2 linked regions of the Undibacterium sp. 5I1 genome follow. The protein of the gene in region 1 binds, or shares a complex with, the protein of each later gene. Links are inferred from orthologs where the notes say so. Each region holds a gene or a part of one and is shown on either strand. Other genes may lie near its edges.

Region 1 (6,007 bases):
AACGCGGCGCTAGTTCTGGTGCGCATACGGTGATTGCCTGGGGACGTGAAGAGAATGTTCTGATTCGTCTGGCACAGGGCGAGGCGATTGGTACGCAATTAATTTCTCAGATGGCACCGTTGGCAGCGCGTAAGCAATGGATGGCAGATCATTTGCAAACCGCCGGACAATTGATATTAGACGCTGGCGCAGTTCAAAAATTGAGCCGCGAAGGTAAATCTTTGTTGCCTATCGGCGTGTTGGATGTCAAAGGTGAGTTTGGTCGAGGTGCCGTAGTCACTTGTTATAACGAAGCAGGGCAGGCAATTGCCCGCGGACTCAGCAATTACACCAGCACAGAAGCGCGCCGGATTAAGCGCCACCCGTCCACCGAGATTGCACAAATTCTTGGCTTTGTGGAAGAGCCAGAATTGATCCATAGAGACAACATGGTGTTGCTTTAACCAAGATTTTCCATTAGGCGCACCAGAGGTGCTATCTGAATGCTGGCGGCGCATTTTCGGTCATTTTTGGCGTTCTTCGTTGCTCATGGCTGGTGATGAGCGCCTTATTTACGACAAACTCACATCAAAACTGCCTCGAAAAGTCCATCCGTCATCAACTCAAATCCTAATGGAAAATCTCGGTTTAATCTGGTTTCAGCTGAAAGCGAATCAAGTAAAACGAAGATGTGGATGTTAGTAGGTTGCTGGCGCTATTTCTTCGGATACTTAAAATGAAATGAAAAAAATGAGGGGGCGTATTAATATACTCCCCCTCATTTTGTTAAAAATTGCTCTATTGTCCAATGATTCTCTGGGCAATTAAATATACTACTGATGAGTATATTTAATTGTTCTGATTATCGTCATCTCAAAAAATGCTAGAGCTGTATGTAATTAATGGTTATCCGTTGCGGCTACAAAGCCACTGCAAAGTTGACTTCAAGGAGTTAAAGCGGTTTCAGTGGTTGCCGTTTTTTCAGCCGTTCTAGCATTGCCGGTGCTTTTCCTGCGATGGTATTGCCCTCGCAAAAATAATCCGTGAATAAAGTCGAATGTTGTTTGTTCGCTGCTAATGCTTGAATGCTATCCCACTGATTGCGGCGAGAACGTGACCAACTGCCATCTGCGCGCCCGAATGCGTACAGTTTTTTCTCGTATGTGCTGCAGCGAATTCCCTCGTAACTGACATTCTTCGCACCAGAACTGCTGATCGATACCAGTGTGTACCTGACGATCCCATCGCTAGTAATCGTCAGCGATTTAGCATCGACAGAAAATGCCTGATTATCACTGTTATAAAACGGCAGCAGATTCGTGGCCTGAGGCGCTTCAGGAAGTTGCAAGGCAACTTCTTTCCACTCCTTCTCCGCATCCTCGTCGTCCATGGGTTGCGCATGCAAAGGTGCAAGCAAGCTAGCCATCAATATCAAACCTAACATCGAGTTTTTGATCATAGTGCGTGAAGTTATTTTTCGCGTCGTTGTTTGTGTCATCTTTTGCGCCATCATCATAGTCACTCAGGTTTATCTTGCGCAGCAGGTAGCTCTACTATTGCCGGAGCGATCTTGATCTCGATTTCGATCTCACTTTTGTCTGCGTCTGAAACGGTATCTAACCCGGCTTGTAGCTTGGCGGGACCATTAGCCTGGCGCGCAGTTCCCAAGCGCTCAGTACGATGGACAAAGCGCGACAATTCCTGCAGAGCCAATTGATAAACACCCCGTTTAAATTCAATCACTACGTCCAGCGGCACCCAATACTCGTGCCAGCGCCAGGCATCAAACTCAGGATGATTGCTGGCACGCAGATTAACGTCACAATCGCGCCCCAGCATCCGTAGCAAAAACCATATTTGTTTTTGCCCACGGTAATGTCCACGGATTTCACGTTTGATGAAATGATCGGGCACCTCATAGCGCAGCCAGTCGCGGGTGCGACCGATGACTTTGACATGCTCAGGCAACAAACCGGTCTCTTCTTCCAGCTCGCGAAACATCGCTTGCTCGGGTGATTCTCCGTATTTGATACCGCCTTGCGGAAACTGCCAGGAGTGCTCTCGCACCCGTTTGCCCCACCAAACTTCGTTGTTGGCGTTGAGCAATATAATGCCTACGTTAGGCCGGAAGCCTTCACGATCTAGCATGATCTTACCTCGAAACTTTCTGCCACTAAACGTTCTGTTACCCCAATTTGTCATTGGAATTGTTATGACACCAATCAACAAAGTGCTTGTAAATACACAGAAAAAATTGGCCGTTTTGATTTTATAAAAACGTCATTTTTTTCACTTCAAGTCGTCACTCTGTCGATATCACGTCGATGTCATATCGATCTAACGCTGATTTCAGGTTTATTTCACACCTATCAAGCGTTTTTCCATCATCAAATTGGTAAACAGTGGGCGCATTAGTCAGCTAATCCTTTAAAATTGAGTCGATTATAACCCTCAATTTTTGAAAAGAATCATTGTCATGCGCGCTACACGATTTTTTATTTCCACTTTAAAAGAAGCTCCTGCCGATGCTGAAATCGTCAGCCATAAACTGATGATGCGTGCCGGGATGATTAAACGTCTTGGTTCCGGTATTTATAACTATATGCCGATGGGTTTGCGTGTGATCCGCAAAGTCGAAGCGATCGTCCGCGAAGAGATGAATCGTGCCGGTGCGATTGAAATGTTAATGCCCGTGGTGCAACCTGCAGAGCTGTGGCAAGAGACTGGCCGTTGGGACAAAATGGGGCCGGAGCTGATGCGCGTCAAAGACCGGCACGGTCGTGACTTCGTAATCCAGCCAACGTCGGAGGAAGTAATGACGGACGTTGCCCGCGCTGACATCAAATCCTATCGCCAGCTGCCGCTGAATTTTTATCATATCCAAACCAAGTTTCGTGATGAACGTCGCCCCCGTTTTGGTTTGATGCGTGGTCGTGAATTTACGATGAAAGACGCCTACTCTTTTGATCGTGATGTCGAAGGCATGAAAAAATCCTATCAAGCGATGTATGACGCTTATGTCAGAGTATTCAACCGCTTTGGCTTAGAGTTCCGCGCCGTGGCTGCGGATAACGGCGCGATTGGCGGCTCTGGCTCGCATGAATTTCACGTTATTGCAGAGACCGGCGAAGATGCTTTGGTGTATTGCCCGACCTCCGATTACGCAGCGAATATGGAAGCTGCCGAGGCCGTATCTTTGTTCTCGCAACGTCAGGCTGCAACACAAGTCCTGACTAAAACGGCGACACCAGGCAAGGCCAAGTGTGAAGACGTAGCAGCTCTGTTGAATATCCCGCTGGAGCGCACAGTTAAATCGATTGTGCTGACAGTCGAGACAGAAGAAAAAGAAAAAATCACTAAACAAGTCTGGCTCTTATTATTGCGCGGCGATCATGATTTGAATGAAATCAAAGCTAATAAAGTCGCCGGTTTAGCCAATTATCGCTTTGCCACAGAAGATGAAATTGTGGAGCATTTCGGAACCAAGCCAGGCTATCTCGGACCTATCAACACTAAATTACCCGTCAACATTGTGGCAGATCGTACCGTCGCCATGATGGGGGATTTTGTGTGTGGCGCGAATGAAGAAGACTTCCATTACACCGGCGTGAATTGGGAACGTGATTTGTCAGAGTCTTTGGTCGCGGATTTGCGTAACGTAGTTGCTGGCGACCCCTCTCCAGATGGTAAAGGTGTATTAGCGATCCAGCGCGGGATTGAAGTTGGTCATGTGTTCCAACTAGGTACGCGTTATTCGCAAGATATGAAAGCCACTTTCTTAGATGAAAACGGCAAACCGCAGTTTTTACAAATGGGTTCTTACGGCATCGGCGTGACCCGGATTTTGGGTGCAGCGATTGAGCAAAATTTTGATGAAAAAGGCATAGTCTGGCCGTTGGCACTGGCACCTTTTGAAGTCGTACTTTGCCCGATGGGTATGGATAAAAGTGAAGCCGTCAAAGCAGAAGCAGAAAAGCTATACCAAGCTTTGCTGGATGCAGGCGTTGATGTTATGTTTGATGACCGCGGCGAGCGCCCGGGTGCGATGTTCGCTGATTGGGAGTTGATCGGCGTGCCGCTCCGTGTCGTGATTGGTGACCGTGGTCTGAAAGAAGGCAAGCTGGAATATAAAGGTCGTCGGGATGCAGAGGCGATCGAATTACCTGTTGCCGAGATGCTTGCGTTTATCCAATCTAAGATTCAAGGGAAATAAGATATTAGGATGGAGTATTTTATAAGGTCCATATCTTTCCTGCTTAATAAGCCAGTTTTTAATGATACTCCTGTAAAAATCGGTAATTTTCATAGAAAATCTGGTTTCTTGAGTCGCTTGCTTAGTGCGTTTGGTCTGTGTGCTTTTCTGGTTGCCGGTCCGGCAATGGCTGGTAATCAGAAAGAAGAAGCGATGGCAGATTCGGTACGGCTGGCTTTGTCCAAAGCCGTTACCGATTCGCGCCCGCCCAAACCCAGTTTCGACAATATCAATGAGCGCATCGATTATTTGCTGTGGTTGGGCGAGATGTCCGACCGCCTTAAGCGCAGGATTCCTGACGCGAAGACAAGGCAAGAATTGCTGGAAGCGATATGGTACGAATCCAAACGAGCAGGGCTAGAACCGGCGATGGTGTTAGGACTGATCCAGGTCGAATCCGCTTTTCGTAAATACGCGACATCGGTGGTCGGCGCCCGCGGCTTTATGCAGGTCATGCCGTTTTGGTCGAAGACGATTGGTGACGGTGACGCACAAAAGCTATTCCAGATGCAAACCAATCTACGCTATGGTTGCTCGATTCTCCGCTTGTATATTGATATGGAAGCAGGCAATTTATATCTTGCTTTAGGGCGCTATAACGGTAGCCGTGGACGCCCGGAATATCCGAATGCGGTATTAGCTAATTGGAAGAATTGGGAGTACAAAAAAGACGCAACTAAAAACTAAAAAAGAAGTCAGACAAGTATGGAGCTGGAATAAAAATGGACTAAAAAAAGGTGAAGCATTGCGTTTAAATGAAAAAAATCCGGTACGCTGGACGTGGTTTTTAGTCATTATCGGAGTGCATATTGCCTTTCTCTTTTTGTGGCCAAAAGCAGAACCACGGCATGAAAAAAAGCCAGCATTGACGGAGCTGGTAATTCAATTACTGCTCCAGCCCACATCTCTTCCGCCCTTAAATCAACTACCACCGGTAGCGAATTCCCGCCAGATTAAGCCGATATTACCGATTGACCCAAAAAATAATCCATCTAAAAAAGATTTAGCGAAGCCATCAGCATCGCAAAATATTTCTATACCGATCACAGACGAAAGTCTGGCGAATACGCCGATTGCGCCGATTACGTCGACTACTAATCCGGCGATCAGCTCAGAGACTAAGCTTAATTTAGATGTACGTAGGATCAGTAAGGATCTGTTAGCAGAGCAACGTCCCACCCAATTCCCTGCCAGGCCCGCCGCATCTTCTTTCATTGCTTTTGCAAATAATGTGGCAGCGGCAGCGAGACCGCGAGACACCTCCGCACAGAATTTTGTGATGCCAGACGGTACTCGTATCACCAAAATGATTACACCCAGCGGTACCTATTGTGTGATCGCCGCTAACGCAGCCGGTGGCAGCACAATCATTGCGCGAGAAGTTTCCAGAGTGGTTAATTGCGGTAATTTATAAAGGAGGCGCTTTGGATTTAAATCTTACAAAACCACTGCGCTGGCCCTACTTACTATTGATTGCCGCAATCCATGGTGCTTTATTTTTTGTATGGACGGACACGACGGCTCATAAAAAAGCGAACGAGCAATTATCTGCACTTTTTGTGCTTCTGATTCCTGGCAATGCATTAGTGGTGCCTCAGAAAAAAGATGTGCATGAGTCAGAGAGCAAGCCAGTTTTCAACGCGCAAGAGAATGTACTAAAACATCATGAGCAAAAAATAATCGCATCCTCGGTTACTGTCATCAAAAACGAGAAGATCGCTAAGACCAAAACAACTACTGCACCTGTCAATACACTAATGATAGCGACTGAGAGCC
Region 2 (6,034 bases), 620 kb from region 1 along the record:
TGCGGCTAAATCTTCATTCACGCCAGGATGAAATTTGACATGCGCTTTTTCTAAATGTTTTTTAGCTTTGGCGGCAGTCAGATCGACGTTGCCTAGCGGTGAGCCGCGATAGCCTGTGATGTAGCCAGCGGTGTTAAGTCCGGCTTTTTCATCGGCCTGACGTTGCAGCATCATCAAGCGGATGAGCGCTTGCGTGCCAGTCATAAAAGCGCGGCCGCGCTCTAGGGTAAATTTGTCGTCCAGCGTGATGTCATTGTCGATCAACGTCTGTGACTTGATGGGTGCGTTCATGGGGTCTCCGTGCTTTTCACCAGGCGAGGGTATCGCCTTAAATCGAATCGAAAGAATCACCTTGTGAGTGAATCATATACTTTTTATCCCACCTTTAAACCAAAATACAGGAACAGCACACACTCATACAACGCAGTGCTAGTTCGCAGTGATCGTTTTAACTCGTTTGATCTCGTTTGATCTAAGGATGGATTACGATGCCTCGCACACTAACATGGTGTACTGCCCGTCTCAATGGACAGTACAGCACAAAAAGACCAGTACAGTATGACTGACAGATGAAGGAAGTGTACTGGTTTTTGTATGTCATCTCAACCAAACCAAAATTAAACCAAAATTAAACCAAAACGAAATCCCGCTAAGCCGCGCCCCGGCGTACCGATGAGGTCGCGCTTGATAAAGTCGCTTTAAAACTAGCACGCAGCTTTGCTACTACCGTCCCACAAAATTCAATACGGATACGGGAATCGATTAAATCAGCTTAAAAATCTGCGACAATGATTTTGAACTGGATTGACCGCAAGAAAATCATTGAAACGAATTAGCTCACACTACAACCTTTTAAAGAGGACAGCATGGCAACTCTCCAACAGCTTGTCAGTCGCTTTATGGCTCCGTCTAGCCTGATCATGGGCAAGTTCAGTTTGCGCGCCAAATTATTGTGTATGGCAGCTATATTTGTATTGCCGATGTTGCTTCTGAGCGTCAATATCATTTCTAATTATCAGCAAGAACTTCAAAGCGTAGTGGCAGATAGCCAAGTCGCCTCACGAGCTATTCAAACCAGCCAGATCGAACAGAACAAAGCGACCAACATACTTGAGCGCACAGAGAACTTGCGCTTTAAACGTAACGCCGCTGCCGTAATCGCGCTGATCCTGTTGTCACTGGTCGCGTATTTGTTTTATGGCTTTTATCATTCGTTTTTGCAGGGATTAGCTGCCGTCACCCTCGCCGCCAAATCAGGTGCCTCGGGCGATCTGACGACACAAGTGATCGTCATTGGAAAAGATGAGTTAGCCACCACGGGGCAAACTTTAGAGACGATGAATTACAACTTGTCGGCACTGGTCGCTAATGTAAGAACCAATTCCAGCATGGTGTCCCAACTGGGTCATCAACTGGCGACTGGCATCAGCGACTTATCCACTCGCACGGAGCAGCAGGCATCCAGCTTGGAACAAACCTCTGCCAGCGTAGAAGACCTGGCAGAAACCGTACAAAAAAATGCCGCCAGCGCCAGATCGGTGGATACTCTTGCCGCCAATGTCCGTCTGATTGCAGAATCGGGTAGCAGCACCATGAGCGCAGCGGTCGAATCTATGAATGGCATCCAAACCAGTGCGTTGAAGATGCAAGAAATCGTCAGCCTGATTGATACCATCGCCTTCCAGACCAATATTCTCGCTCTTAACGCGGCGGTTGAGGCGGCACGCGCAGGCGAACAAGGGCGTGGCTTTGCGGTAGTCGCGGCCGAAGTGCGCAATCTGGCGCAACGCAGTGCAGGCTCGGCCAAAGAGATCAAATTGCTGATTGATGATTCCGTCAATCGGGTTAAAACCGGTGTCTCGCAGATTAACGAGGTCAACACCACGCTGGCCGATATTGTGGATGGCATCCGTAATCTGGCAGGCAATATCAACTCCATTTCTACCGCTTCAGAAGAACAAAGCAATGGCTTGGCACAAATCTCAGAGGCGATACGCCATCTGGATGAGATCACCCAAAGTAATGGTCAGATGGCAGAAGAAGCCAAAAATGCGTCCATCAATCTGGAAGATCGGGCTACCGCCTTATCGAAAGCGGTGTCCTCATTCAAACTGCGGCAAGGCACGGCAGATGAAGCATATGCCTTGGTTAAAAAGGCGGTGGCGCTTTACCAAAACAGCGGTAAGGCTGCGCTGCAGCTCATTACCGCCGATAAAAATCACCAATTTGCCGACCGCGACATGTACGTATTTGCCTTTGACCGTAGCGGCCAATACATAGCCTTTGCCGGGAATTCGTCTAAATTACAAGTCAATCTGCTACAAGTCACCGGATTGGATGGTCGCAAATTAGTTGCTGACGCCTTCGCAATCCCGCGCAGCGGCGGCTGGGTTGATTACACGATTTTGAACCCGAATACAAAGAATGTGGATACGAAAACATCGTACATCGTGCCGGTTTCCAAAGATGTCGTACTAGGTTGCGGCGTGTATAAAATTGTCTAAGATTGCCTGAAATTACCTTAGATTGCTGGCGACTGCATCAGTAGCGATCACTGATTTGGCTAACTTATGCCGGGAAAAATCTCGTGCATCAGCGTTAAAAATGTTGCTGCCATGTTATGAAACTTGATCAAGAATATCCATCGGCAATTTATAAAAGATTTACGCCAGTCAACATACTCCCCTCATTTTTTTCTATTTATGGCATAAAGACCAATTAACTCATGGACACTCTATATATACTAATATGGAGTATGCTGATTCATGTTAATCACTGCAGCCAAATATTTAAGCCCAATATCAGACCAACACAGACCAATATCAGACGCAGAAATTGTCCCTTTGCACTGCGGTTGATGGGCGAGTCACGGCTAAAGTGGCAGCAGCAAATCCCTGCATCAGCGCTAGAACCAACATCAAGCAAGTTATAATAAAACGATGAAACTCAAATTCACCAAAATGCATGGCGCAGGTAACGACTTTGTTGTGATTGACGCCATCAATCAAGCTATTTCTTTTACGCCAGCGCAGTGGAAATTGCTGGCTGATCGCCGCTTTGGTGTTGGTGCCGATCAAATCCTAGTAGTCGAACGCTCTGACACCGCAGGGATTGATTTCCGTTACCGTATTTATAACGCTGATGGCGGCGAAGTCGAGCAATGCGGCAATGGCTCACGCGCTTTTGTGCGTTTTGTGATCGACAAAAAACTGACCTCTAACTCTGCCATCAAAGTAGAAACCATGTCGGGCATTATTGAGCCGCGCTTAGAGGCTGACGGTCGTATTACCGTCAACATGGGCGCACCGATACTTGATACAGTTGCCGTACCATTTGATGCCGCCGGACTGAACGCGATACCCCAAGGACACGACTCACTCTGGCCTTTATTGATCAATGGCAAAGCAGCGCTGTTCTCAGTCGTCTCTATGGGCAATCCGCATGCAGTGCAAGTGGTGGACGATACTGGCACCGCTGCGGTCGCTCTTGACGGCCCCGTGATTGAGCATCACCCGCGCTTCCCTAAACGGGTGAATGCTGGTTTTATGCAAGTGCTAGATGCCCAGCATATTCGTCTGCGCGTATTTGAGCGCGGCGCTGGCGAGACTCTGGCCTGCGGCACTGGTGCCTGCGCGGCAGCAGTCGCTGGTATACGCCGTGGTTTGCTGACATCGCCTGTCCGTGTCAGTATGCAGGGCGGCGAGCTGTCAATTGCCTGGCAAGGTGAAGGCCAGCCAGTATTTTTAAGCGGTCCGGCAGTCACTGTGTACGAAGGTGAAATTGATATTTAAGACATGCACATAGCATTGAGTTGTAAGGTAGTTGCCAATGTAGTTGCGAACGTATTTACCAATGTAGTTGCGGCAGTCAGTACCACCAAAACCCTGCAGTCATCTTTGCATCATTTTTTGCATAAAATTATGCAAATTCGCTACCGAACATTTATAAAGTTTTAAGCATGAACTCCACCGACATTGCCACCTACCTCATCAGCCATCCGCACTTTTTTGAAGAGCATGCCGAGCTTCTGTCCAGCGTTAAACTGACCAGCCCGGTACTCGGGCGCACCATCTCGCTGCAAGAGCGGCAAATGGAAGTCGTGCGTGAAAAATATAAAGTGCTTGAATTGCGCATGGCAGAGTTAATGCGCATCGCTCAAGAAAACGATGCGATCACGTCCAAGTTTCAGACATGGACGCGCTCTTTACTATTGGCGCGTAACGACGTCGAACTCCCGTATGTGCTGACACAAGGCTTGCAAGATATTTTCTCTTTGCCCTACGCAACGCTGCGCTTATGGCAAGTCGCTGAAGACTTTTCGCATACTTGGTTTGCCAAAGAGGTCAGTGAGGATGCTCAATTATTTTCAAAAGGCTTGAGCACACCTTTCTGCGGAAAAAATTTGGATTTTGAAGCATCAACCTGGATAGAAACAGATGAGAAAATTGCATCCGTCGCGATGCTGCCTTTACGGATTTCGCTAGGAGCCGGATCACCGAATACCTTTGGCTTGCTGGTACTTGGCTCTCCCGACCCAGCTCGTTTTACCAAAGAAATGGCGACCGATTTTTTAGTCAAAATTGCCGATACCAGCAGCGCTGCACTGAGCTGTCTGATTGATTAATTAGTTTAGGACTGACGAAAAAACCAAAACCCCTGACCACAGAGGCGCAGAGATACAGAGGAACAACAAAGCAAGAGAAAGGCAGGTTTTCGCTGTTGTCGTGATTTTCTCGGTATTTACTCTTTCTCTGTGCCTCTGTGTTGAGAGGTCTTGACGTCTTATCCCTAGCTTTCTGGTGACATGTGCATATCCACAAAAAACTATCCGTTTTTGCGTAAGTCCTAATCTTAAAACTGCTCACTAAGAATGCAACATCATGTCCACTGAAGCGCAACAAAACCGCATTACAGACTATCTGGAGATGTTGCGGTCGCAGCGGCAGTTGTCATCTCATTCGGTGGAAAGTTACCGGCTAGATTTAGCCGAGTTGCTCAAGTTTGCCGGTGAGAGTGATTTGACTGACATATCGCATCATCAAATCCGGCGCTTTACATCGCAACTGCATGCGCAAGATTTAAATCCACGTTCGATTGCGCGCAAACTGTCTTGCTGGCGCGGCTTTTATCGCTGGCTGGCAGAGCAAACTACGATGATTGCCAATCCGGTGGATGGCATCAAACCACCGAAAAAAAGTAAATCCTTACCAAAAGCCTTGGGTACCGATGATGCGGTGCGTCTGGTATCGCAACATCGCTCAGATACGGCGACGCAAGCGGCTAACCGTGCCATGTTTGAATTACTCTATTCCAGTGGATTGAGGGTGTCAGAACTGGTGGCGCTAGACGCTCTGCAATCTCATCAAAAAGAACATAGCTCACAAGGCTGGGTAGACATGCAGCAGGCAGAAGTCCATGTCACCGGTAAAGGCAATAAACAAAGAATAGTGCCAGTCGGTCGCCCGGCGCTGGAGGCAATCAAAACCTGGCTGGCAATTCGTCCTACCCTGCTGAAAGCCGATCCGCATCCGCTATTTTTAAGCGAGCGCGGTAGCCGGATTTCTGTGCGGCTGGTGCAATTACGCATTAAAGCCCATGCACAATCCTTGGGCATTCCAGCCGATGTCAGCCCGCACGTCATGCGCCATTCTTTCGCCTCGCATGTGCTGCAATCCTCCGGCGACCTGCGAGCCGTGCAAGAAATGTTGGGCCATAGTTCCATCGCCGCCACTCAGATTTACACCTCGCTGGATTTCCAGCATCTGGCAAAAGTTTATGATCAGGCACATCCGCGGGCAAAAAAATAAGCGGCATTTAGCCGTTATTATTTAGCCCTCGCTGACTAGCTTGCCATTCATTAAATTAATATACTCCCCATCATTTTTTATAAATAGCCCTTGAAGACCAAGGAATATATGGACAATAAAATATACTGAATAGGAGTATATTTTATTATCCATAAAGCTTACGCAAAAAAACGAAAAGCAACTTGTGGCCGTTCACATAGGACCAGATGGCTGGATATAAACATCAA

What was found.
Region 2: the proteins of RGU72_RS20115 (region 1) and dapF are in contact, whole or in part, in a solved structure (PDB 5YGU), measured with the Escherichia coli proteins. The link is inferred for Undibacterium sp. 5I1 from one-to-one orthologs.

What each region holds. Positions count from the first base shown.
Region 1 is NZ_JAVIWI010000001.1:4,602,449-4,608,455, forward strand. Bases 313-3,193 are described here. They hold RGU72_RS20115 (RNA pyrophosphohydrolase), read right to left. Parts: upstream 2,128-3,193; coding sequence 1,498-2,127; downstream 313-1,497. Other genes in these bases: proB (glutamate 5-kinase), read left to right, coding at 313-443; RGU72_RS20110 (CNP1-like family protein), read right to left, coding at 932-1,477; RGU72_RS20120 (proline--tRNA ligase), read left to right, coding at 2,456-3,193. In the rest of the region: more of proB, read left to right, coding at 1-312; more of RGU72_RS20120, read left to right, coding at 3,194-4,192; RGU72_RS20125 (lytic transglycosylase domain-containing protein), read left to right, coding at 4,358-4,918; RGU72_RS20130 (hypothetical protein), read left to right, coding at 4,977-5,645; RGU72_RS20135 (hypothetical protein), read left to right, coding at 5,656-6,007. UniProt on the Escherichia coli protein: Master regulator of 5'-end-dependent mRNA decay.
Region 2 is NZ_JAVIWI010000001.1:3,984,132-3,990,165, reverse strand. What follows is about bases 1,958-4,865. They hold dapF (diaminopimelate epimerase), read left to right. Parts: upstream 1,958-2,939; coding sequence 2,940-3,791; downstream 3,792-4,865. Other genes in these bases: RGU72_RS17455 (DUF484 family protein), read left to right, coding at 3,959-4,624; RGU72_RS17465 (methyl-accepting chemotaxis protein), read left to right, coding at 1,958-2,504. In the rest of the region: RGU72_RS17470 (indolepyruvate ferredoxin oxidoreductase family protein), read right to left, coding at 1-291; more of RGU72_RS17465, read left to right, coding at 867-1,957; tyrosine recombinase XerC, read left to right, coding at 4,881-5,807. UniProt on the Escherichia coli protein: Involved in the succinylase branch of the L-lysine biosynthesis and in the biosynthesis of the pentapeptide incorporated in the peptidoglycan moiety. Catalyzes the stereoinversion of LL-2,6-diaminopimelate (L,L-DAP) to meso-diaminopimelate (meso-DAP).